3 regions of the Klebsiella sp. GFKo11 genome follow, and region 3 is predicted to be linked to each of the others. Evidence: predicted binding sites of a transcription regulator. Region 3 holds the regulator's gene; each other region holds the start of a gene.
The links. Region 3 encodes Fur, which represses iron uptake genes when iron is present. Its sites were predicted from a motif close to ATAATAATGAGAACNACTATCAA; they were not measured.
Positions count from the first base shown of each region.

Region 1: a site for Fur is predicted at 5,914-5,936, ahead of efeU (iron uptake transporter permease EfeU). Genes of this name have one in related genera too.
Region 2: a site for Fur is predicted at 4,782-4,804, ahead of AC07P6_RS18955 (TonB-dependent siderophore receptor). Genes of this name have one in related genera too.

Region 1 is NZ_CM151369.1:3,955,015-3,962,641, forward strand. It holds gene AC07P6_RS19305 (isochorismatase family protein) at 1-544, shown strand, start outside; tRNA gene AC07P6_RS19310 (tRNA-Ser) at 690-777, shown strand; gene AC07P6_RS19315 (YciI family protein) at 916-1,209, shown strand; gene phoH (phosphate starvation-inducible protein PhoH) at 1,261-2,049, opposite strand; gene efeB (iron uptake transporter deferrochelatase/peroxidase subunit) at 2,559-3,839, opposite strand; gene efeO (iron uptake system protein EfeO) at 3,844-4,968, opposite strand; gene efeU (iron uptake transporter permease EfeU) at 5,027-5,857, opposite strand; gene AC07P6_RS19340 (NupC/NupG family nucleoside CNT transporter) at 6,131-7,315, shown strand; gene AC07P6_RS19345 (DUF3574 domain-containing protein) at 7,573-7,627, opposite strand, start outside.
Region 2 is NZ_CM151369.1:3,880,707-3,888,333, forward strand. It holds gene mfd (transcription-repair coupling factor) at 1-2,259, shown strand, start outside; gene ldtC (L,D-transpeptidase LdtC) at 2,425-3,384, shown strand; gene bhsA (multiple stress resistance protein BhsA) at 3,542-3,799, opposite strand; gene AC07P6_RS18950 (TetR/AcrR family transcriptional regulator) at 4,049-4,684, shown strand; gene AC07P6_RS18955 (TonB-dependent siderophore receptor) at 4,917-7,094, shown strand; gene AC07P6_RS18960 (glycine zipper 2TM domain-containing protein) at 7,142-7,627, opposite strand, start outside.
Region 3 is NZ_CM151369.1:4,455,609-4,463,235, forward strand. It holds gene pgm (phosphoglucomutase (alpha-D-glucose-1,6-bisphosphate-dependent)) at 39-1,679, opposite strand; gene seqA (replication initiation negative regulator SeqA) at 1,712-2,260, opposite strand; gene ybfF (esterase) at 2,444-3,217, shown strand; gene ybfE (LexA regulated protein) at 3,351-3,644, shown strand; gene fldA (flavodoxin FldA) at 3,795-4,325, shown strand; gene fur (ferric iron uptake transcriptional regulator) at 4,617-5,069, shown strand; gene AC07P6_RS21625 (ChiQ/YbfN family lipoprotein) at 5,140-5,472, opposite strand; gene chiP (chitoporin ChiP) at 5,520-6,923, opposite strand; gene glnS (glutamine--tRNA ligase) at 7,369-7,627, opposite strand, start outside.

The sequences.
Region 1 (7,627 bases), 500 kb from region 3:
CGCCGCTGCGTTGGCAAAAATGGCGTCATTAGCAGGGATCCCGGTGATCACCACGGCATCAGTCCCGCAGGGGCCAAACGGCCCACTGATCCCGGAGATTCACCAGAACGCGCCGCATGCGAAATATATTGCGCGTAAGGGCGAGATCAACGCCTGGGATAACCCGGAATTCGTTGACGCAGTAAAAGCAACCGGGCGTAAAACGTTGATTATTGCCGGTACCATTACCAGCGTCTGCATGGCGTTCCCGTCAATTGCCGCCGTTGCCGATGGTTATAAGGTCTTCGCCGTGATTGACGCTTCCGGTACCTACAGCAAAATGGCGCAGGAAATCACCCTCGCCCGCGTGGTTCAGGCAGGCGTGGTGCCAATGGATACCGCCGCGGTCGCTTCCGAGCTACAGCGTACCTGGAATCGCCCGGATGCCGCAGAGTGGGCTGAGGTTTATACCAAAATCTTCCCGGCATACCAGTTACTGATCGAGAGCTACGCCAAAGCGCAGGACGTGGTGAAAAACAACGAACAGCTTGATTCACAGCGTTAAAATGCCTGCCCTGCCGCCCGACGGCGGGGTAGTGTTCATTGCTTGACCGAACGGTAAAGAAAGAGTAAATACTGCTTGACCGTTTTAGCGCAACTCCCTATAGTAGCGCCCCGTTGCCCACCTAAGGTGAGCAGCGAAACAATATGGTGAGGTGTCCGAGTGGCTGAAGGAGCACGCCTGGAAAGTGTGTATACGGCAACGTATCGAGGGTTCGAACCCCTCTCTCACCGCCATATTTTAAGAAGAGCTCGTACGCAAGTGCGGGCTTTTTTTTCGCCTGTTGCACCATCCAGAAACTGCATTCGGCCCACTATCACCCGCAACTCTCCGCATGCTACTTTTATATACCCATATAAAAGATGGACATCCAAATGAGCACCATTGCAGTTATTGTTCTGACTTACGTTAAACCGTTAGATGAAGTTGACGCGCAGCTTTCCGCACACGTGGAATGGCTTAAAAAAGGCTACGCTGACGGATTGTTTCTTGCTTCAGGGCGTAAGATCCCCAGATCTGGCGGAGTCATTCTGGCAAAAGGCGATAACATGGATTTGCTACGGGCCTGGCTGAGTCAGGATCCGTTCCAGCAATCGGGTGTAGCGAAAGTCGATATTATTCCTTTCGAAGCCACCATGGCCGCTCCCCCGCTGCAGAACTTGCTTTAAACCAGCAAAAACAAAGCCCGGTCTTCCCGGGCTTTGCAAGCTCAAAAACAATCAGTAGTAGGCTTTAAGCGCGCGCTGACAAAGCGTCGAGCGCACGCAGTCATCGGTCGTGAAGCGCACCACGCCAACCATCTCATCTTCTTCAAAACGCGCCAGCGCATCGACCAGGCCAGACCTCACGCCAGAGGGTAAATCACACTGGGTAATGTCGCCATTGACGATAACCGTCACGTTCTCCCCGAGGCGGGTCAAAAACATTTTCATTTGCGCAGCGGTCACGTTCTGGGCCTCGTCCAAAATCACGACCGCATTTTCAAATGTACGTCCGCGCATATAAGCGAACGGAGCGATTTCCACCTTGCCGATTTCCGGACGCAGGCAGTATTGCATAAAGGAAGCGCCCAACCTCTTCACCAGCACGTCATAAACCGGTCGAAAATAGGGAGCGAATTTCTCGGCGATATCTCCCGGTAAGAAGCCGAGATCTTCGTCGGCTTGCAGAACGGGACGGGTAACAATAATTCTGTCCACATCCTTATGGATCAGGGCTTCAGCTGCTTTTGCCGCACTAATCCAGGTCTTCCCGCACCCGGCCTCGCCTGTCGCAAAGATCAGCTGTTTATTGTCGATGGCATTCAAATAATGCGCCTGAGCGTCATTGCGCGCTTCAATTGGCGATGCATCACGACTATCCCGCGCCATACCAATTGCTTCTACGCCACTCATTTGCACAAGCGATGTGACCGATTCTTCTTCGCGCTGTTTATGGCTGCGCGAATCCTGTCTCAGCACACGTTTGGCCTCACGACGAGCTTTGGTCACTGCTTTTTGTCTTCCCATGGATAGCACCTTGCGTTGTTGGTTTACATCACACGCGTCAACATCGACGCGATTATGCGCACGAACGATTGAGGTTTGGCTTCCTTGTAAGCCATTGCTTGCCTGTCGAATTGACAACGGGTCACGGCTACGCGCACCGCGCACCCTGTCTGGGTTCGAGTTTTCTGTTGTAGTGGGGGATAAATTTGGGGTGTGGGAATCGCGGCCGGAAATGTGGCCCCCGTGCTGATAAGTACGGTATGAGGTTTGACGTTTTCCGTTACAGCAATCGGGCATTCGCGATCTCCATAGTGAGACGACATCACTGCCGGGAACTACCGCGTCTTTAATAAGTACATCAAAAATAATTCTTAATGCAACTTATTTTTCACAAAAAGACAACAAATAATTCTCACTGCAGCTGTTTGGAGTTTCCGACATTAAGATTACAGAAAAATTAAACAAGGCAGGAAATACAAAAAAAGAATGGAAAAACAGCAGAAAACGCCCTGCCCTTACGGGCAGGAGCGTCAGGCTTCAAGCAGCGATTGCCCAAGATAGTGCTGACTGTCGATAACTCCCGGCAGAACAAAGAAATAGCCCCCGCCGATCGGCTTAACGTACTCTTCCAGCGCTTCTCCGTTCAGGCGCTTTTGCACCGTCAGAAAGCCTTTTTCCAGATCGTGCTGATAGCAGACAAACAGCAGCCCCATATCCAGCTGGCCTGAGTTAGTCACCCCCAGCGAATAGCTGTAGCCCCGGCGCATCATCAGGCTGGACTCGGTCTCCAGAGTGCGCGGATTGGCCAGACGAATATGACTATCGAGCGCAATGGTGTCACCGTCCGGGTCCTTGCTGTAATCCGGCACATCGTGCTCATGCTGCATACCCAACGGTGCCCCGCTGTGCTTATCGCGACCAAAAATCGTCTGCTGCTCTTTAAGCGGCGTGCGATCCCAGAACTCGACATGAAACTGAATAATACGCGCTGCCTGATAACTGCCGCCCGTTGCCCACACAGGCTCTTCCTGGTCGGCAGTAACCCACACCACTTTATCCATCAGCGCGTTATCGGTACTGACAGGATTAGCGGTACCGTCTTTAAAGCCCAGCAGATTAACCGGCGTCTCTTTACCTTTACTGCGCGCGGCGCTATCGGAAATGAAGCCTTCCCGCTTCCAGCGTACGCTGAGCAGGTCCGGGGTGTGCTTAATCACATCCCGCAAAGCATGTATCACCGTATCCTGAGTATTCGCGCAAATTTGCAGCAGCAGGTCGCCGTGGCAAAGTGCAGCATCCAGAGAGTCATTCGGAAAACGCGTCATCTTTTGCAGCTTTTTCGGCGCGCGGTTGGCCAGGCCAAAACGCTCGTCAAACAGCGAATGACCAACCGACACGGTCACCGTCAGGTTATCCGGGGCGATCCACGGCCCCAGAATCCCTGAATCCATCGGTGGCAAACGCGGGTTTGGCGTCTCCGGCGCTGGCCCACCTTTGGTCAAAAAGGCAATACGCTGAGTCAGCAGGCGAAACAGACGTTCAAGGTCTGCTTTATCGCTAGCCAACACGTCGAAAGCGACAACCATCATCGACGTCTGCTGTGGCGTCAGCACACCCGCCTGATGCGGGCCATAAAACGGCTGCGCTTCCATGCGCGCATTTGGCGACAACGTCCCCGGAGAGCTGTTGTCTTTTGCCGCATGTGCCACCGGGCAGCCACCGGTAATCGCCAGCGCGCCGCCAAGCGCACCGATCCCTTTTAATAACCGCCGACGCGACGGTTCACTGACATCATACTTTTGCTCTGCCATCGACTTAGTCCAGACCGAGGATCCCGCGCAGTTGTGCCAGATCTTCCGCCAGAGTGGTGATCGGGCCTTTCAGCGCATTGCGATCCGCATCCGTCAGCTTGTCGTAGGTCTCAAAGCCGTCTTTAGTGCGGTATTTGCTCAGGATGCTATCCACTTTCTTGAAGTTGGCATCTACTTTCGCCAGCAGCGTACTGTTCTCTTTTTGCAGTTGCGGACGCAGCAGGTCGACAATTTTCTGCGCGCCGTCAATGTTGGCCTGGAAATCCCACAGGTCGGTATGGCTGTAGCGATCTTCTTCACCGCTGATTTTGCTGGCCGCCACTTCTTCAATCAAACCAGCTGCGCCGCCGACCACTTTTGATGGAGGGAAAGCCAGTTCGCTGATGCGTTTTTGCAGGTCGAGAACATCGGTGTTCAGCTGATCGGCATATTTATCCATTCCTTTGACGCTGTTATCGCCAAACAGCGCTTTTTCCAGACGGTGGAAGCCGGTGAACTTCGGATCTTCTGCTTTTTTCTCGTAGTCATCTTCACGGGCATCAATACTGCCGTCGAGGTCAGAGAACAGCTCGGCAATGGGTTCAATGCGCTCATAGTGCTGACGCGTCGGTGCGTAGAGGGCTTTTGCCTTCTCGATATCCCCCGCTTTCACCGCATCGGTAAAGGCTTTGGTGCCGCTAACCAGTTCAGCGGTCTCAGCGGTAACGTAGGCTTTATAGGCGGTAATAGCTTCACCCAGGCTGAGCAGCGCATCAGCTTTGGCAGCGTCTTTGGTGGCTTCACCGGTCACCGTCAGCTTACCTTTCGGGTTAGTCAACAGGCCGCAGGTCATGTCATATTCGCCAGGCTGCAGGTTCGCCGTCAGCTTTTGCGTAAAACCAGGAGCGATATTCTCGCGCTCTTCCACCACCATCACGCCTTTCAGAATCTCCCACTCCAGCGCTTTCTGGCTGTGGTTCTGAATGATGAACTGGGTTTTGCCCGCTTTCACGGTGACGTTCATCGGCTCACACTGTTTGTCGGTGACGGTCACTTTGACCTGCGGGATATCGGCAGCCTGGGCATAAAAGGCAGAGCTGAACAGCGCAGCGAAGGCGAGCTGCAACGCATTACGGCGAAATTGATTCATGGTGATGACCATCCCTTTCGATAAGTATGTTGTAACTATTTCAATCCGCGATGCCCAACTAAGCAGCTCGGGATGCAGTGGTTTTATTGCTCGGCGGCAGAATGAACAGCACCAGCGCCGGGATCAAATAGATAAAGTAGACCGCCACTTCACTGATGGTCGGCGTTTCCTGATAGCCAAAAATCCCCTCCAGCAGCGTGCCAAATAGCGTATGCGTAGAAAGAACGTTGCTCAGATCGAAGGCGACATCCTGGAAGTGATTCCACAAACCGGCCTCATGGAAAGCGCGGATAGCCCCTGCCGCCAGTCCCGCGGCCACCAGCAGAATAAACAAGCTGGTCCATTTGAAAAACACGCCGAGATTCATGCGAATACCGCCCCAGTAGATCAGGAACCCTAAAACGATGGCGGTTGCCAGACCCAACATAGCGCCGATCGGCGGCCAGATTCCCACATCCTGCTGGAAAGCGGCCAGCAGGAAGAACACCGATTCCAGACCTTCACGAGCCACGGCGAAAAAGACCATCATCACCAGCGCCCAGCCGTGGTTGTTCCCGCGCTGAAGGGCATTGTCGACCGCCTGCTCAAGCTGCTGCTTCACGTTGCGCGACACTTTACGCATCCAGAACACCATCCAGGTCAGAATGCACACCGCGATCACCGCCACAATGCCTTCGAATAGCTCCTGTTCGCGCTGCGGAAACTCACCGGTTGTTTCGTTGATGAAAATCCCCAGACCAAGGCAAAGCGCCGCCGCGAGGAACACGCCAATCCACATTACGCCTATCCAGTTGCCGCGCTGAGTGCGTTTCAGATAGCTGGCGATCAGGCTGACAATCAGCGCTGCTTCCAGGCCTTCACGTAACATGATGAGAAATGGGACAAACATGCCGACACCCTTAAATGTGAACCGCAGTCAATTGATGCAAAGATAGGTAAATATTTCTGATAGTGATTATCATTACAATAATCAGAAACACAAGTGAAATGTGTAGAGAATGATGACGAGTTGTAAATTAATCGCTAACAAATAATGACTTGCGGGATTATCTGCCAGGCATCCTGAAAAACCACAGGATAAGAGAATTTTTCACGGCGGATATTTACCCGGTCCGACGGCTGTGGCTAAATGGCGGCCTAATTGACCTGCGAAATGAACAACATGACTCAATTTTTGCACTTCCTGCTGGCGCTGGTGGTTATTCTGGGCCTCGCCTGGCTCGCCAGCTATGACCGACAAAAAATCCGCATCCGCTATATTATCCAGTTAATTATTATTGAAATTGCCTTGGCTTTCTTTTTTCTCCACGCCGAAAGCGGCCTGTGGTTGGTTAAAAATATTGCTGGCTTCTTTGAATCACTGCTCGGTTTCGCCGCCGAAGGGACCAATTTTGTATTTGGCGGCATGGGCGAAAAAGGCCTGGCGTTTATTTTCCTCGGCGTACTTTGCCCCATTATCTTTATCTCAGCGCTGATCGGTATTCTTCAGCACTGGCGTATTCTCCCCATTTTCATTCGCTTGATTGGTACCCTGCTGTCAAAGATTAACGGTATGGGCAAGCTGGAATCCTTTAACGCGGTCAGCTCGCTGATCCTCGGGCAATCGGAAAACTTTATTGCCTATAAAGGCGTGCTCGGCGACCTCTCCTCTCGCCGTCTGTTCACTATGTCAGCCACCGCTATGTCGACGGTTTCGTTGTCGATCGTCGGCGCTTACATGAGTATGCTCGATGCGAAATATGTTGTGGCGGCGCTGATTCTGAATATGTTCAGCACCTTTATCGTGCTGTCGATAATTACCCCAACGCGTCCCGGCAGCGAGGAGGAAATTAAGCTCGAAAAAATGCACGAATCTCAGAGCTTCTTTGAAATGCTCGGGGAATATATTCTTGCCGGTTTCAAAGTCGCGATGATTATTTTGGCTATGCTGATTGGTTTTATAGCCTTAATTAGCGCGATTAATGCGCTGTTCGCCATGATATTTGGCCTGAGCTTCCAGCAGATCCTTGGTTACGTTTTTTATCCGCTGGCGTGGCTGATTGGTATCCCGCTAAGCGATGCACTTAATGCGGGCAGCATAATGGCGACCAAGCTGGTGGCGAATGAATTCGTCGCCATGATTGAGCTGCAAAAAATTGCCGCCAGCATGACGCCGCGCGGCCTGGGCATTTTGTCGGTCTTCCTGGTCTCTTTCGCCAACTTCGCCTCTATCGGCATTATTGCCGGGGCGATTAAAGGGCTGAATGAGCAGCAGGGAAATATTGTTTCCCGCTTCGGCCTGCGCCTGGTGTATGGCGCAACGCTGGTGAGTTTGCTCTCTGCCAGCTTCGCGGGGCTGGTACTATAATCGTTGAATGTTGGCTTCAATGCTGGCCTGTTTTCCCGGGGGCGGCGCAAAGCGCCTTACCCGGGCTACAGGTTCACAGCCGTTTGCAGGCCGGTAGCCCGGGTAAAGCGTCAGCCGCGACCCGGGATTTGTAAGATTTATGGGGTTGTAGCCCGGACAGATGCGCAGCATCGCCTCCGGGAAACAGCGCGCAACGTAGATCTCATTGGCCCGGGTAAGACGTTAGCCGCAACCGGGCCATTTTACCAGGGCACCGTTTAAAAATGTACGCAGACCAGCTGGTCAACGCGCATCACCGACTCCTGCGCAAAA
Region 2 (7,627 bases), 570 kb from region 3:
ACGCTGGGCGAAATGCTGGCGCGAATTAAGGTGGCGCCGAAATATATTCAACGCCTTGAAGACGCTACCGGTAATGGCCGCTACCTGATGATTGGCGCGGCGGAACATGGTTTTATCGACAGCCAGCGTAACCTGGCGCTGATTTGCGAAAGTGACCTTCTGGGCGAACGCGTTGCCCGTCGCCGCCAGGATTCACGGCGCACCATTAACCCGGACACCTTGATCCGCAACCTGGCGGAGCTGCATATTGGCCAGCCGGTGGTGCATCTTGAGCATGGCGTAGGCCGCTACGCCGGAATGACCACCCTTGAAGCGGGCGGCATTAATGGCGAATACCTGATGCTGACCTACGCCAACGACGCCAAACTGTACGTGCCGGTGTCGTCGCTGCATCTGATTAGCCGCTACGCCGGTGGCGCGGAAGAGAACGCGCCGCTGCATAAACTGGGCGGCGACGTTTGGGCGCGCGCGCGGCAGAAAGCCGCCGAGAAGGTGCGTGATGTGGCCGCCGAGCTGCTGGATATTTACGCCCAGCGAGCAGCAAAAGCAGGCTACGCGTTTAAACATGATAAAGAGCAGTACCAGCTATTCTGCGACGGCTTCCCGTTCGAAACCACACCGGATCAAGCGCAGGCCATCAACGCCGTGTTAAGCGATATGTGCCAGCCGCTGGCAATGGACCGTCTGGTCTGTGGCGATGTGGGCTTTGGTAAAACTGAAGTCGCCATGCGCGCCGCTTTTCTGGCGGTTGAAAACCATAAGCAGGTGGCGGTGCTGGTGCCGACCACACTGCTCGCCCAGCAGCACTTTGATAACTTCCGCGATCGCTTCGCCAACTGGCCGGTGCGCATCGAGATGCTCTCGCGCTTCAGAAGCGCCAAAGAACAGGCGCAGATCCTCGAACAGGTCGCTGAAGGGAAAGTCGACATACTTATCGGCACCCATAAGCTGCTGCAACCGGACGTTAAGCTGCGCGATCTTGGCCTGCTGATTGTCGATGAAGAGCACCGATTCGGCGTGCGCCACAAAGAGCGCATCAAGGCAATGCGCGCCGACGTCGATATCCTGACCCTGACCGCGACGCCAATTCCGCGAACTCTGAATATGGCGATGAGCGGAATGCGCGATCTGTCGATCATTGCCACGCCGCCGGCCCGCCGTCTGGCGGTCAAAACCTTTGTGCGCGAATATGATGCTCTGGTGGTGCGTGAGGCTATCCTGCGCGAAGTGCTGCGCGGCGGCCAGGTTTACTATCTCTTTAATGATGTCGAAAACATCCAGAAAGCGGCAGACAAGCTGGCAGAGCTGGTACCGGAAGCACGTATCGCCATCGGCCACGGGCAGATGCGCGAGCGCGAGCTGGAGCGGGTGATGAATGATTTCCACCACCAGCGCTTTAACGTGCTGGTGTGCACCACCATCATCGAAACCGGGATCGACATTCCCACCGCCAACACCATTATTATCGAGCGCGCCGACCACTTCGGTCTGGCGCAGCTGCACCAGCTGCGCGGTCGTGTTGGTCGTTCGCACCATCAGGCCTATGCCTGGCTGCTGACGCCGCATCCGAAAGCGATGACTACCGATGCGCAAAAACGCCTTGAGGCTATCGCGTCGCTTGAAGATCTCGGCGCCGGGTTCGCGCTGGCGACCCATGACCTCGAAATTCGCGGCGCGGGTGAACTACTGGGCGAAGATCAGAGCGGTTCGATGGAAACCATCGGCTTCTCGCTGTATATGGAGCTGCTGGAAAACGCCGTCGATGCGCTGAAAGCCGGGCGCGAACCCTCTCTGGAAGATCTCACCAGCCAGCAGACGGAAGTTGAGCTGCGGATGCCGTCACTGCTGCCGGACGACTTTATCCCGGACGTGAATACTCGCCTGTCGTTCTACAAGCGCATTGCCAGCGCGAAAAATGAAAACGAGCTGGAGGAGATCAAGGTTGAGCTTATCGATCGCTTCGGCCAACTGCCGGATCCGGCAAGAAACCTGCTCGATATCGCCCGTTTACGCCAGCAGGCGCAGAAGCTAGGGATCCGCAAACTGGAGAGCAACGAAAAAGGCGGTACCGTTGAGTTTAACGAGAAGAATCACGTTAACCCCATGTGGCTAATTGGTTTATTGCAGAAACAGCCTCAGCACTATCGACTTGATGGCCCGACGCGGCTGAAGTTTATGCAGGACCTTGCCGAGCGTAAAACACGGATGGACTGGGTGCGTCAGTTTATGCGTCAACTGGAAGAAAACACCACCGCTTAGCGGTATTCGGGATACGGCCTGGACGCCGTATCCCGGCCCTCCAACATGCTCTGCAAAATTTACAAACATTTTGCAATCCCCCTGCACTTCCCAACACTCGCTACGCCATAATGCGCAAGACTTTACGTATAAAAATAACCACTTACATTATATGGAATTAGCGTGATGAAAAGCTTTTCGCGTATTTCAATTTGGTTGGGGATGATTGCCATCGCCGCCGCGCTGGCGCTACCCGCCCGCGCCAATACCTGGCCGCTGCCGCCTCCGGGCAGCCGGCTGGTTGGGCAAAATCAGTTTCACGTCGTCGAAAATAACGGCGGTTCCCTGGAGGCCATTGCCAAAAAGTACAATGTCGGTTTTCTGGCGCTGCTACAAGCGAACCCTGGCGTTGATCCTTACGTTCCGCGAGCGGGCAGCGTGCTGACAATTCCGCTACAAACCCTGTTACCTGAAGCGCCGCGCGAAGGGTTAGTCCTTAACCTTGCCGAGCTGCGCCTCTACTACTATCCGCCGGGTAAAAGCGAGGTCACCGTCTATCCTATCGGCATTGGTCAGTTGGGCGGCGATACCATTACGCCAACGATGGTCACTACCGTTTCCGACAAGCGCGCAAACCCGACCTGGACGCCGACGGCCAATATTCGCGCCCGCTATAAAGCAATGGGCATTGACCTGCCCGCCGTCATGCCTGCCGGGCCAGATAACCCGATGGGCCACCACGCCATTCGTCTGGCAGCCTACGGCGGCGTCTATCTGCTTCATGGCACTAACGCTGATTTCGGCATCGGTATGCGCGTCAGCTCCGGCTGCATCCGCCTGCGTGATGACGATATCAAAACGTTGTATAGCAAGATAACGTCGGGCACTAAGGTCACCATTATCAATACGCCGATTAAAGCCTCTGTCGAGCCGAACGGTACCCGTCTGGTTGAAATTCACCAGCCGCTGTCCAAACACATTGATGACGATCCGCAGACGCTGCCTATTACGCTTAACGACAGCATGCAGGCCTTTAAGCAGACCCAGTTAACCGATGAGGATGTTATGGAGCGCGCAATGACGCTGCGTTCAGGTATGCCGGTTGACGTGACGCGTCACCATGGTGGCAGCACGCAGTCGCTATAGCCTCCTGAAAACAGATATAAAAAAACCGCCTGACACAAACGTGCTGGCGGTTTTTTTGTAGCAATAATCAAACAGGGTACAACATATTTCTTGCTAACGCGGGCTGCTGAAGGGGTCAGGTCCGCGTTTTGTCAGTGGCATGACAGGGTACAAAAAATTATTTGTAGATAACCGCAGTCCCGTGAAGGGTGTTAGGACCGGTTACCGAAGTAATACGATAAGAGCTTGCGCCCATTTCTTCAGCCTTTTGCGCCAACTGATCTTCCAGAGAACCCAGGTTGGTCCCGGCGGAAGCGGAAACGGTGCCAATTTTATGCTGGCCTGCCGGAGTTGACTGAACTTCAACAGCGGCAAAGCTTGCGAAAGAGAGCGAGCTAAGAACAGCGGCGATGGCCAATGTTTTAACGTTTTTCATGATTATTATACCTATGCAGATGAATGTTTTTGTAGGGTCGAACGAATTAACTTAACGATCGATAGGCAAATAATAATGTGATCCACATCACACGTCAAACCATTTTTATAACGACCGTTTAACTATTTATAAAAAACTTAAAATTCATACATATATGAATTATTTATTTTTAGAGCAACATCACTGGCAGCCCACGACGTTTATTTTTATAATGCCCTTTCAACAAACCAACACAGGTACAACGGCACCATGACAACTGACGTTCAAGGTTGCGTAAAAAAAAGCCGTGGCCGACCTAAAGTGTTCGACAGGGACGCGGCGCTGGATAAGGCCATGACACTCTTCTGGCAGCACGGCTATGAAGCCACCTCTCTTGCCGATCTGGTGGAGGCGACGGGCGCAAAAGCGCCAACGCTCTATGCAGAATTCGTGAATAAAGAGGGGTTATTTCGCGCAGTGCTGGATCGCTACATCTCTCGCTTTGCCGCCAAACACGAAGCATTGCTGTTTGATGAGGGCAAAACCGTCGATCAGGCATTGCGCGATTACTTCACCGCTGTCGCCACCTGCTTTACCAGCAAAGAAACGCCCGCAGGCTGCTTTATGGTCAACGCCTCTGCAGCGCTGGCGGCCTCGTCTACCGATATCGCCAATACGCTTAAATCGCGGCATGCCATGCAGGAACAGGCATTGACGCAATTTCTACAGCAGCGGCAGCTGCGCGGCGAACTTCCGTCTGACGGCGACGTGAGCCAATTGGCGCAGTTCTTAAGCTGCGTATTGCAGGGCATGTCAATCAGCGCCCGCGAAGGTGCAGATTTCACTAAAATCATGCAAATTGCCGAGACCATGATGCGTCTTTGGCCGCAGGTTCTTCAGCACTAAACCTCTCTTTGACCGATGGCTCCTCCGTCGGTCACCCCCCCTGCTTACCCACACATTAAGTAATGATTTCAATAGGTTATTTGCACATTCCACGTAAATGATATTGATAACAATAATCAATACGGGCAAACTTCAGCCTTAAACATTTCTGTTTATTTCACCTTGTAACAACCGGTGCGCCCGTACCGGAAAACTAAAACAACGATATCGTAAACTCATAAAAGGAATGAGCATGAAAACGCGTCTCTGGGTGCTTAACCCACTGCTGCTGGCAACCGCCCTCCCCGCCTGGGCCGCTGATGACAACATGATCGTCAGCGCCAACCGTACACACCGTACCGTCGCTGAAATGGCCCAGACCACCTGGGTTATCGAAGGCCAGGAAATTGAACAACAGGTTCAGGGCGGTAAAGAGTTCAAAGATGTCCTGGCGCAGCTGATCCCCGGCATCGACGTCAGCAGCCAGGGACGTACTAACTACGGCATGAATATGCGCGGTCGCGCGATCGTGGTGCTGATTGACGGCGTTCGCCTTAACTCTTCCCGTACCGACAGCCGTCAGCTCGACTCTATCGATCCTTTCAACATTGAGCACATCGAGGTGATCTCCGGGGCAACATCGCTGTACGGCGGCGGCAGTACCGGCGGTCTTATCAATATCGTCACCAAAAAGGGCCAACAGGAGCGCCAGGTCGATCTGGAGCTGGGCGGCAAAACCGGCTTTGCTAATAGCAACGATCATGATGAGCGCGTCGCGGCGGCGGTGAGTGGTGGAACCGACCACGCATCTGGCCGCTTGTCCGTAGCCTATCAACGCTTTGGCGGCTGGTATGACGGCAACAACGATGCGCTGGTCCTCGATAATACCCAGACCGGGCTTCAGCACTCGGATCGCCTTGACGTGATGGGAACGGGAACCATCGAAATTGACAATAACCGTCAGCTCCAGCTGGTCACGCAATACTATAAAAGTCAGGGAGACGACTACGGACTGTATCTGGGGAAAAATATGTCGGCGGTGACCGGCGACGGTAAAGCCTTCACCACTGGCGGGCTTAATTCCGACCGCGTCCCCGGCACCGAACGCCACTTGATTAGCTTGCAGTACTCAGATGCTGACTTCTTTGGCCAGAACCTGGTCAGCCAAATCTACTATCGTGATGAATCCCTGACCTTTTACCCCTTCCCTACGCTGAGTAAAGGCCAGGTCAGCAGCTTCTCTTCCTCAAAGCAGGATACCGACCAGTATGGCGCGAAGATAACCCTGAATAGCCAGCCGTTGGATGGATGGGACCTGACATGGGGACTGGATGCCGATCATGAAACCTTCAACGCCAACCAGATGTTCTTCGACCTGGGGCAATCAATGCCTTCCGGCGGCCTGAATAATCAGTCGATTTATACTACCGGTCGTTATCCGAGCTACAGCATTACCAACCTGGCACCTTTCCTGCAGTCCAGCTATGACCTGAACGATATCTTCACCATTAGCGGCGGCGTGCGTTATCAGTGGACGGAAAATAAGGTCGATGATTTTGTCGGCTACGCCCAGCAGCAGGATGTCGCCAACGGCAAAGTCAGCTCGGCGGATGCGATTCCGGGTGGTAAAACCGATTACGACAACTTCTTATTTAACGCCGGGATTGTTGCCCACCTTACCGACCGTCAGCAAACCTGGTTTAACTTCTCCCAGGGCGTTGAGCTGCCGGATCCGGGCAAATATTACGGCATTGGCAAATATGGCGCAGCGGTCAACGGTCATCTGCCTCTGCTTTCAAGCGTTAACGTCGGCGATTCGCCATTGCAGGGAATTAAAGTCAACTCTTACGAGCTCGGCTGGCGCTACACCGGTGATAATCTACGCACTCAGTTGGCGGCTTACTACTCCACCTCAGATAAGACCATCGTCGTTAACCGTACCGATATGACTATCGACGTCGAGTCTGACAAACGCCGTATTTATGGACTTGAGGGAGCGGTAGACTACTTCTTCCCTGATAGCGACTGGAGCGCCGGGGCCAACTTTAACGTACTGAAATCTCAGGTGAAGAGTGAGGGCAGCTGGAAAAAATGGGATGTTACGCTCGCGTCGCCTTCAAAAGCCACCGCCTGGGTCGGCTGGGCGCCGGAACCATGGTCGCTACGGGTACAAAGCCAACAGGTGTTTGATATCAGCGATGCCAGCGGCAATAAGCTCGATGGCTATAACACCGTGGACTTTATCGGCAGCTACGCGCTTCCTCTCGGCAAGCTAACCTTCAGCATCGAAAACCTGCTCAATGAAGACTATGTCACCATCTGGGGCCAGCGCGCACCGCTGCTTTACAGCCCAACCTACGGCAGCAGCTCTTTATATGAGTACAAAGGACGCGGTCGCACCTTTGGCCTGAACTACGCACTGAGCTTCTGATAAAAAAGCCCCTCAGACTGAGGGGCTAATAGAAATAAACATCTTTTTTACGCTTTATTAGTCAGAATCAGCTGGCCATTACCGTCCAGCGGAATTTGCGTTCCGGGGTCGCGATCCATGCGGATTTTACCCTGCTGGTCGCCGATTTTATAAGTGACGTCATAACCGAGCATTTTTTCCGATTTGTCGTACACCGTTTTACAGCGCTGCTGGGTAGTGGTGTAGGTATCCCCTTCCTGCATCGATCCCTGTATCTGGTTACCGGCGTAGCCGCCGCCCAGCGCACCGACCACGGTAGCAACATCACGACCGCGTCCGCCGCCAAACTGATGGCCAATAACGCCACCGGCGACTGCACCTAATACGGAACCCGCGATACGGTTTTCATCCTGCACCGGGCGACGATGGGTCACGGTGACGTTTCGGCACTCCTGGCGTGGCGTTTTAACGCTCTCTTTTATCGGCGTACTGGACACCACCTGCGCATATTGTGGGCCACGATCTAACACGTTAAGACCGGCAACGGCTGCAAC
Region 3 (7,627 bases):
AACAGGCCCTAAAAGGGCCTGATTATCATGGCTAATAATTACGCGTTTTTCAGCACTTCACTGACAATCTCCACCGCTTCTTTCTCAATCTGCTGACGGTGCTCAGCGCCGAGGAAGCTTTCACAGTAGATTTTGTAAGCGTCTTCAGTACCTGACGGACGCGCGGCAAACCAGCCGTTCTCGGTCATCACCTTCAGGCCGCCAATTGCCGCACCGTTGCCCGGAGCCGCAGTCAGGCGCGCGGTGATCGGGTCGCCTGCCAGCGTGCTGGCGCTTACCATTTCCGGAGAGAGCTTAGACAGCGCTGCTTTCTGGGCTGAAGTTGCAGAAGCCTGCAGACGGTTGTAGCTTGGCGCACCGAAGCGCGCTGCCAGTTCATCATAGTGCTGCTGCGGGTTTTTCCCGGTTACGGCGGTGATTTCCGCCGCCAGCAGGCACATGATGATGCCGTCTTTGTCGGTAGACCACGGCGTGCCGTCGAAGCGCAGGAACGAAGCCCCCGCGCTCTCTTCGCCGCCGAAGCCGAAGCTACCGTCAAACAGACCATCAACGAACCATTTAAAACCAACCGGTACTTCCACCAGCTTGCGGCCCAAATCATTCACTACGCGATCGATCATTGCCGAGGAGACCAGAGTCTTACCGACAGCAACATCTTTGCCCCACTGCGGACGATGCTGGAACAGGTAGTTAATCGCCACTGCCAGGTAGTGGTTCGGGTTCATTAACCCGGCAGGCGTCACGATACCGTGACGGTCGTAATCCGGGTCGTTAGCGAAGGCCAGGTCGAACTTGTCGCGCAGCGCCAGCAGGCCAGCCATGGCGCACTCGGAGGAGCAGTCCATACGGATCGCACCGTCTTTATCGAGGTGCATAAAGCGGAAAGTCTGATCGACATTATCGTTAACGATAGTCAGGTTCAGCTTGTAGTACTCAGCAATGCGTTTCCAGTACTCAATACCGGAGCCACCAAGCGGATCAACACCCAGCGTCAGGCCCGCTTTCTGGATAGCCGCCATATCGACGATATCCGCCAGCCCTTCGATAAACGGCTGCACCAAATCCTGCTCTTTCACATGACCTGAGGCCAGCGCCGCATCAAGAGAAATACGCTTCACGCCCTGCAGGCCAGCAGCCAGCAGTTCGTTAGCGCGATTTTCAACAACTTTAGTCACGTTGGTATCAGCCGGGCCACCGTTCGGCGGATTGTACTTAATGCCACCGTCTTCCGGCGGGTTATGGGACGGAGTGATGACGATGCCGTCAGCCTGTGGGCCGCCTTTCTTGTTGTGCACCAGAATCGCATTAGAAATCGCCGGCGTCGGGGTGAAACCGTTATTTTCCTGAACGATGACATCAACACCGTTCGCCGCCAGCACTTCCAGTACGGAAATGAAAGCAGGTTCGGATAGCGCGTGGGTGTCCTTCCCGACGTAGCATGGGCCGGTGATCCCGTTCTTTGCGCGGTCTTCAGCAATTGCCTGGGCAATCGCCAGAATATGCTGCTCGTTGAAGTTGTGGCGCGCCGCGCTGCCGCGGTGGCCAGAGGTGCCAAACTTCACAGCATGTTCCGCATTGCCCACTTCTGGCTTCAGCACATAGTACTGGGCGGTCAGTTGGGCGACGTTAATCAAATCACTCTGTTGCGCAGGTTGACCTGCGCGCTTATCGATTGCCATTGCCTGATCCTTCTGGTGCAAAAGTTAAATGACTAGATCGTACCGCAAACCTTTTCGATCAATTCAGCAGGGAACTGCATTGACTGCATGATATGTTCAATCATGCTGCATTTGCGGCCGGTATTGGTATTTGTAATAACCCACCACGGCGTGCCCGGAACCTGCTTAGGTTTTGTCTGATTACCATTTTTCTGTAGCGTCCGCTCATCTTCAGCGAAATAGACGCGAGTGCGCCCATGCAGAGACTCGGTCGCCTCCGCAAAGCCTTTGCTGTCTAAGGAGTAGAGGGTAGTCAGAACCAGCATGAAACGGTTTACCGCGCGTTTTTGTTCGGCGTACTCATCAGATAGCAGCAGCTCGCGCATGGCGCGAACTTTATCCTTCAGAGGATTGGCGGGTTTCACTTCAACGACAGGCGTTGGCGCCGGAGCCGGAACGACTTTCGCTACCGGTGCGGCAGGCTGGGAAACGGCGGAAAACTTCAACATGCGCCGTAAAATGTCGGATGCACTCTCGCCAATATGCTTGGTGTGGCTGGCAATATAGCTATAGAGTTCATCATCAACTTCAATTGTTTTCATCTTAATCCAGTACGATATCTTTTCTGAATACAAGTTGTCGGGATTATAAGGACAAATCCCAACCGCGGATAGCGTCAAACCAGGATGGCGGTAAAACTCGGAAATCTTCCGGGTCTTGCAGCCGGATGGCAGAATGTCCAACATAATACCCTAACCCGACGGAGCGAAAAAAAGAACTTTGCCATGAAATTAAATAGCCGAGCGCAATCTGCACAGAATCCGCACAATAATCCCCCTATCGTCCTGGTCCATGGTCTTTTTGGCAGTCTGGATAACCTTGGGATCCTCGCCCGCGATCTGGTCGCTGACTACGATATTTTACAGGTCGATATGCGAAATCACGGTCTTTCCCCGCGCGCACCAGAGATGACCTATGCCGCGATGGCTCAGGATTTGATTGATACTCTCAATGAATACCAAATAGAAAAAGCGACCTTTATTGGTCACTCAATGGGCGGCAAGGCGGTCATGGCGCTGAGCGCGCTGGCCCCGGAGCGCATTGCGGGCCTGGTTGCGATTGATATTGCCCCTGTGGATTATCACGTTCGTCGCCATGATGAAATCTTCGCCGCCATCAATGCCGTGACCGACGCCCACGCGGCCACTCGCCAGCATGCAGCGACGGTTATGCGCGAACACCTTCATGAAGAAAGCGTCATTCAGTTCCTGCTGAAATCCTTTGTGGACGGTCAGTGGCGGTTTAACGTGCCGGTATTGTGGGAGCAATATGACAATATCGTCGGCTGGCAAACCATCCCCGCCTGGCCGCATCCGGCGCAGTTTATCCCCGGCGGTAACTCACCCTACGTAACCGATGCCTACCGTGAGGCTCTGCTGGCTCAATTCCCCCAGGCGCGGGCCCATGTGATTGCCGGAGCCGGACATTGGGTACATGCAGAAAAACCAGAGGCCGTTTTACGGGCAATACGCCGTTATTTGACCTCCATAGCCGCGTAACTGGCTAAAATCTGCCCGACCGCGCGGCAGAATGCCCGCGGTCGTTGGCGCAGCCCCTCGCCTGATGTATTATGGCGGGCTATCTGCGTCGGCTATGCCCGACAGCTTGTTTCCCCCGAAGTCACTCTGAATCATGGCAAAAGAACAAACGGACCGTACGACATTAGATTTGTTCGCAACCGAGCGTCGGCCGGGTAGACCGAAAACCAATCCGCTTTCACGCGACGAACAGCTGCGTATCAACAAACGCAATCAGCTCAAGCGCGATAAAGTTCGCGGTTTGAAGCGCGTTGAGCTGAAGCTCAATGCCGATGCGGTTGATGCGCTCAATGAGCTGGCCGAAGCCCGCAACATGAACCGCAGCGATCTGATTGAAGAGATGCTGATGAACCAACTGGCGGCCCTGCGCAGCCAGGATAAAGCCTAAAACCCTCAAAAAATAAGCTTTCATGTAGCAGAGTGTGCAGTCGGGCGTGATTGCTGTTTCCGCGCCCTTCTTAGTTCTGCTATCATTGCCCCTATCTGTGGGCATTTAAGTCCCTACCACATCATTAAGTTTCAAGAGGTTATTTTACTCATGGCAATCATCGGCATCTTTTTTGGCAGCGACACCGGCAACACCGAAAATATTGCAAAAATGATTCAAAAGCAGCTTGGTAAAGATGTTGCTGATGTTCGCGACATTGCCAAGAGCAGCAAAGAAGATCTGCAAGCTCACGATATTCTGCTGCTCGGCATTCCAACCTGGTACTACGGTGAAGCACAGTGTGACTGGGATGATTTCTTCCCGACGCTGGAAGAAGTCGATTTCGACGGCAAACTGGTCGCGCTGTTTGGCTGCGGTGATCAGGAAGACTACGCTGAATACTTCTGTGATGCGCTGGGTACCATTCGCGACATCATCGAACCGCGCGGCGCCACTATCGTTGGTCACTGGCCGACTGCTGGATATCATTTCGAAGCATCTAAAGGTCTGGCAGATGATGACCACTTCGTGGGTCTGGCCATCGACGAAGACCGTCAGCCAGAACTGACTAACGAACGCGTGGAAAAATGGGTAAAACAGATTTCTGAAGAGCTGCACCTCGAAGAAATCAAGAATGCCTGAGTCTAAACGGCGTTATCGTCAGATTTCGCCGAATTAATAGATAAAAGCAATCAAAGTTATAGCTACAAGTTTTTAACTTTTAATCACATATCTGTACAATGTCCTCTGATTTAACGAGGTCACGTGAAGCACTTTGTAGCCAGTGCCTCGTTTTTGACAGCATACAAGGCCCGATGCTTGCAGTTTTCATTTCACCATGGCAGTTCTATAATGAGACGCATTACATCGGGTGATTCTCTGTATTACTTCCGCTGATGGAAGTAGATCGTTTAGCAACAGGACAGATTCCGCATGACTGACAACAATACCGCATTAAAGAAGGCTGGCCTGAAAGTAACACTTCCACGATTAAAAATCCTGGAAGTCCTGCAGGAACCGGATAACCATCATGTCAGTGCGGAAGACTTATATAAACGCCTGATTGATATGGGTGAAGAGATTGGCCTGGCCACCGTCTACCGCGTACTGAACCAGTTCGACGACGCCGGCATCGTCACTCGTCATAATTTCGAAGGTGGTAAATCCGTTTTCGAACTGACGCAGCAGCATCATCATGATCACCTGATTTGCCTCGATTGCGGCAAAGTGATCGAATTTAGCGATGACTCAATTGAAGCTCGTCAGCGTGAGATTGCCTCCCGACACGGTATTCGCCTCACCAACCACAGCCTGTACCTGTACGGTCACTGTGCAGAAGGCGATTGCCGCGAAGATGAACATGCCCACGACGCGGTGGAAAAGTAATTCCCCGTTGCGTAAGCAGCAAAAAGCCAACCTGATGGTTGGCTTTTTTTATGGCTACGAAAAGTAAAAATCAGGGTTTCGTGTTGTTGCTACGAATCTCTTTCCAAATCTGGTCACAGCGCGACTGTACAGCCTGATCGTTACCGGTTTTACGCGCCTGGATACATTGCTGGTAATCCAGTACTCGCACGCTTTCCTGGGTGGCGAACTGCTGATGCTGCTTCTCTTGCTTCAGAACGTCTAATACGCTCTGGCAGGCTTCGACTTTATCTGGGTTACCTTCAGCAGTATTAATACAGGCGCTGTAGGCATCTTTTAACTTTGAATCCTCTTTCGGCGCTGGCGACTGCGTGCAGGCAACCAGACCTGCCGCCATAATAGCGACAAGCAATAGCTTCTTCATAATCGACCTCGGGAAATTGCGGCAGGCTCATGCCCGCCGCACTGGCATCAGAAAATGGTGAATGGAGCAATAACCATGAACTTCACGTCGCGCTCATCCTGGAAGATGTTGCCGTAGCCGCCGCTCCAGCTTGGGATATCGGAGTGGTTGTCGTATTGAGTAAAGTGCAGTTTAAACAGCGTACCCTTCGCACGTCCTTCCTGTACGGTGTACATCGCATCCAGGCTGTAGGCTGACTCTTCCAGACGTTTGTCAGGGTTGTAGTAAGCATCAGGAGAAGACATTTTTCCTGGTTTTGCATCCCATGCATAAACGTAGGACGCGCCGAAGGCCCAACCCGGCATATTCCAGTTCTTCATGTCATACATCGCCCCGAAGAACACCGCTTTTTCACCGTTGGCGTTGAAGTCAGAGCGGTTATCCCACCAGACATCGAGACGACCGTTAGATGAGGCGTAAGTCGGCGTCATACGTTGCAGGAAGTAGCCCTGCTGACCATCGGCTTTAACCCAGGTTCCTTCCAGGCGCAGGTCGAGAACATCGGCAACTTTATAGCCAAAGGTCAATGCCTGCAGCCAGGCGGTACCATCATAAATATCGTTCGCCCCGCCGTTACTGACTTTATCGCGAGTACCGTAGAACTGGTAGCTGGTGTTTAGCGGCGTGCCTGCGATATCAAATTTGTAGCTGGCCTTAGCGAAATACTGGTCGATGTAACCCTGTGCCTGGCCAAATGCGGCTTCCAGCACGAGGTCATTTTTAAAATCATACTTGGCGCCGAGAGAGTGGAGATAATCAACCTTGGTTTTCTTATCGTTCTGGTAGAACTCGTCCATTTCAATGTGCCACGGTGCTTTATATTCGTTTGTCCACATATAGGAGAAACTCAGCGCGCCCGTATCACCATAATCAAAGTTGGCACCGGCTTCAGCACCCTGGTAAGTACCCGGCATAAAGCTCCAGTGCGGAGCCAGCAATGTTTGACCGGTAGGCTGGATATAGCCTGCACGTGCCCATGCCGGGCCAAATTTAAATTTGGCGGCTGCTTTGTACAGACTGATCCCGCTCTTATCACCGGAATAGTCTTCATCGTAAGTTTTATTGCGCGAGGAGAAAGCGATTTCGTTCGGGTGGCCGCTGTCACTGCTTTCGCCCATTTCGATGGCGGTAAAGGCGGCAACATCAATACCGAACATGTCGGCAGCATAGCCAGACTGGAAATCCAGGTTGGCGTTCCAGGTGGAGTGAGAAAGGTTAGTTTTGTATTTGTCACCGTCGGTCACATCTTTACGGTCACGCTCACGCTGCCAATAATAGATGCCGCCGGTTAACGTTGAATCATCAATGAACCCTTCTGCTTTCGCATCCGGTACCATTGCAAAACCTGACAGTGCTGTCACACCGGCGATAGCCAGCGCCAGCGTACTACGTTTGCCACTAAACGTACGCATATGCATATCCTCTTTGACTTTTTAAAAACGCAGTTACCAAGGGCAACTAGCGAAAAAAAATAAAATAAAATAAAACTGCTAAAAAAGTGGAGCGGTAAAATCCGCATAACCACTGGGTATAGACTATTTTTCGTGACGCGAATTATCAATCTCTTTCGGTGACAAAAGATGAAGATTATGACAAAGCGCACATAATCTATGTCTTTTTGTTTCAGTCGTAGAAGTCATGCATTTGACGTGGAAGTGCTTGCTATATCAGAAAAAACAGGCGTAATGAAAGCGATTACATGTTTTTATAGTGGATGACCAAAGGGATAAACAGTCGTAATTTTTACAATCTGTAAACAAGATTAATTCGCATCGCGAAAATATGACAATTTAATCCCCTGATTCTGAAATAAAAAAAAACGCCGCTGTTTGCGGCGTTCTCATTGATGGCGGATAACTACGCGCCGACTTTCGCCCAGGTGTCGCGCAGACCAACAGTACGGTTAAATACCAAATTGGTTGCGGTTGCATAGCGGCTGTCGAGGCAGAAGTAACCTTCACGCTCGAACTGGTATGCTTTTTCAGGCTGCGCCTGCGCCAGGCTTGGTTCAGCAAAACCCTGCTTGATAATCAGCGATTCCGGGTTCATGACCGACAGGAAATCATCAGCAGCACCGGGATTTGGCACGCTGAACAGACGATCGTACAGACGAATC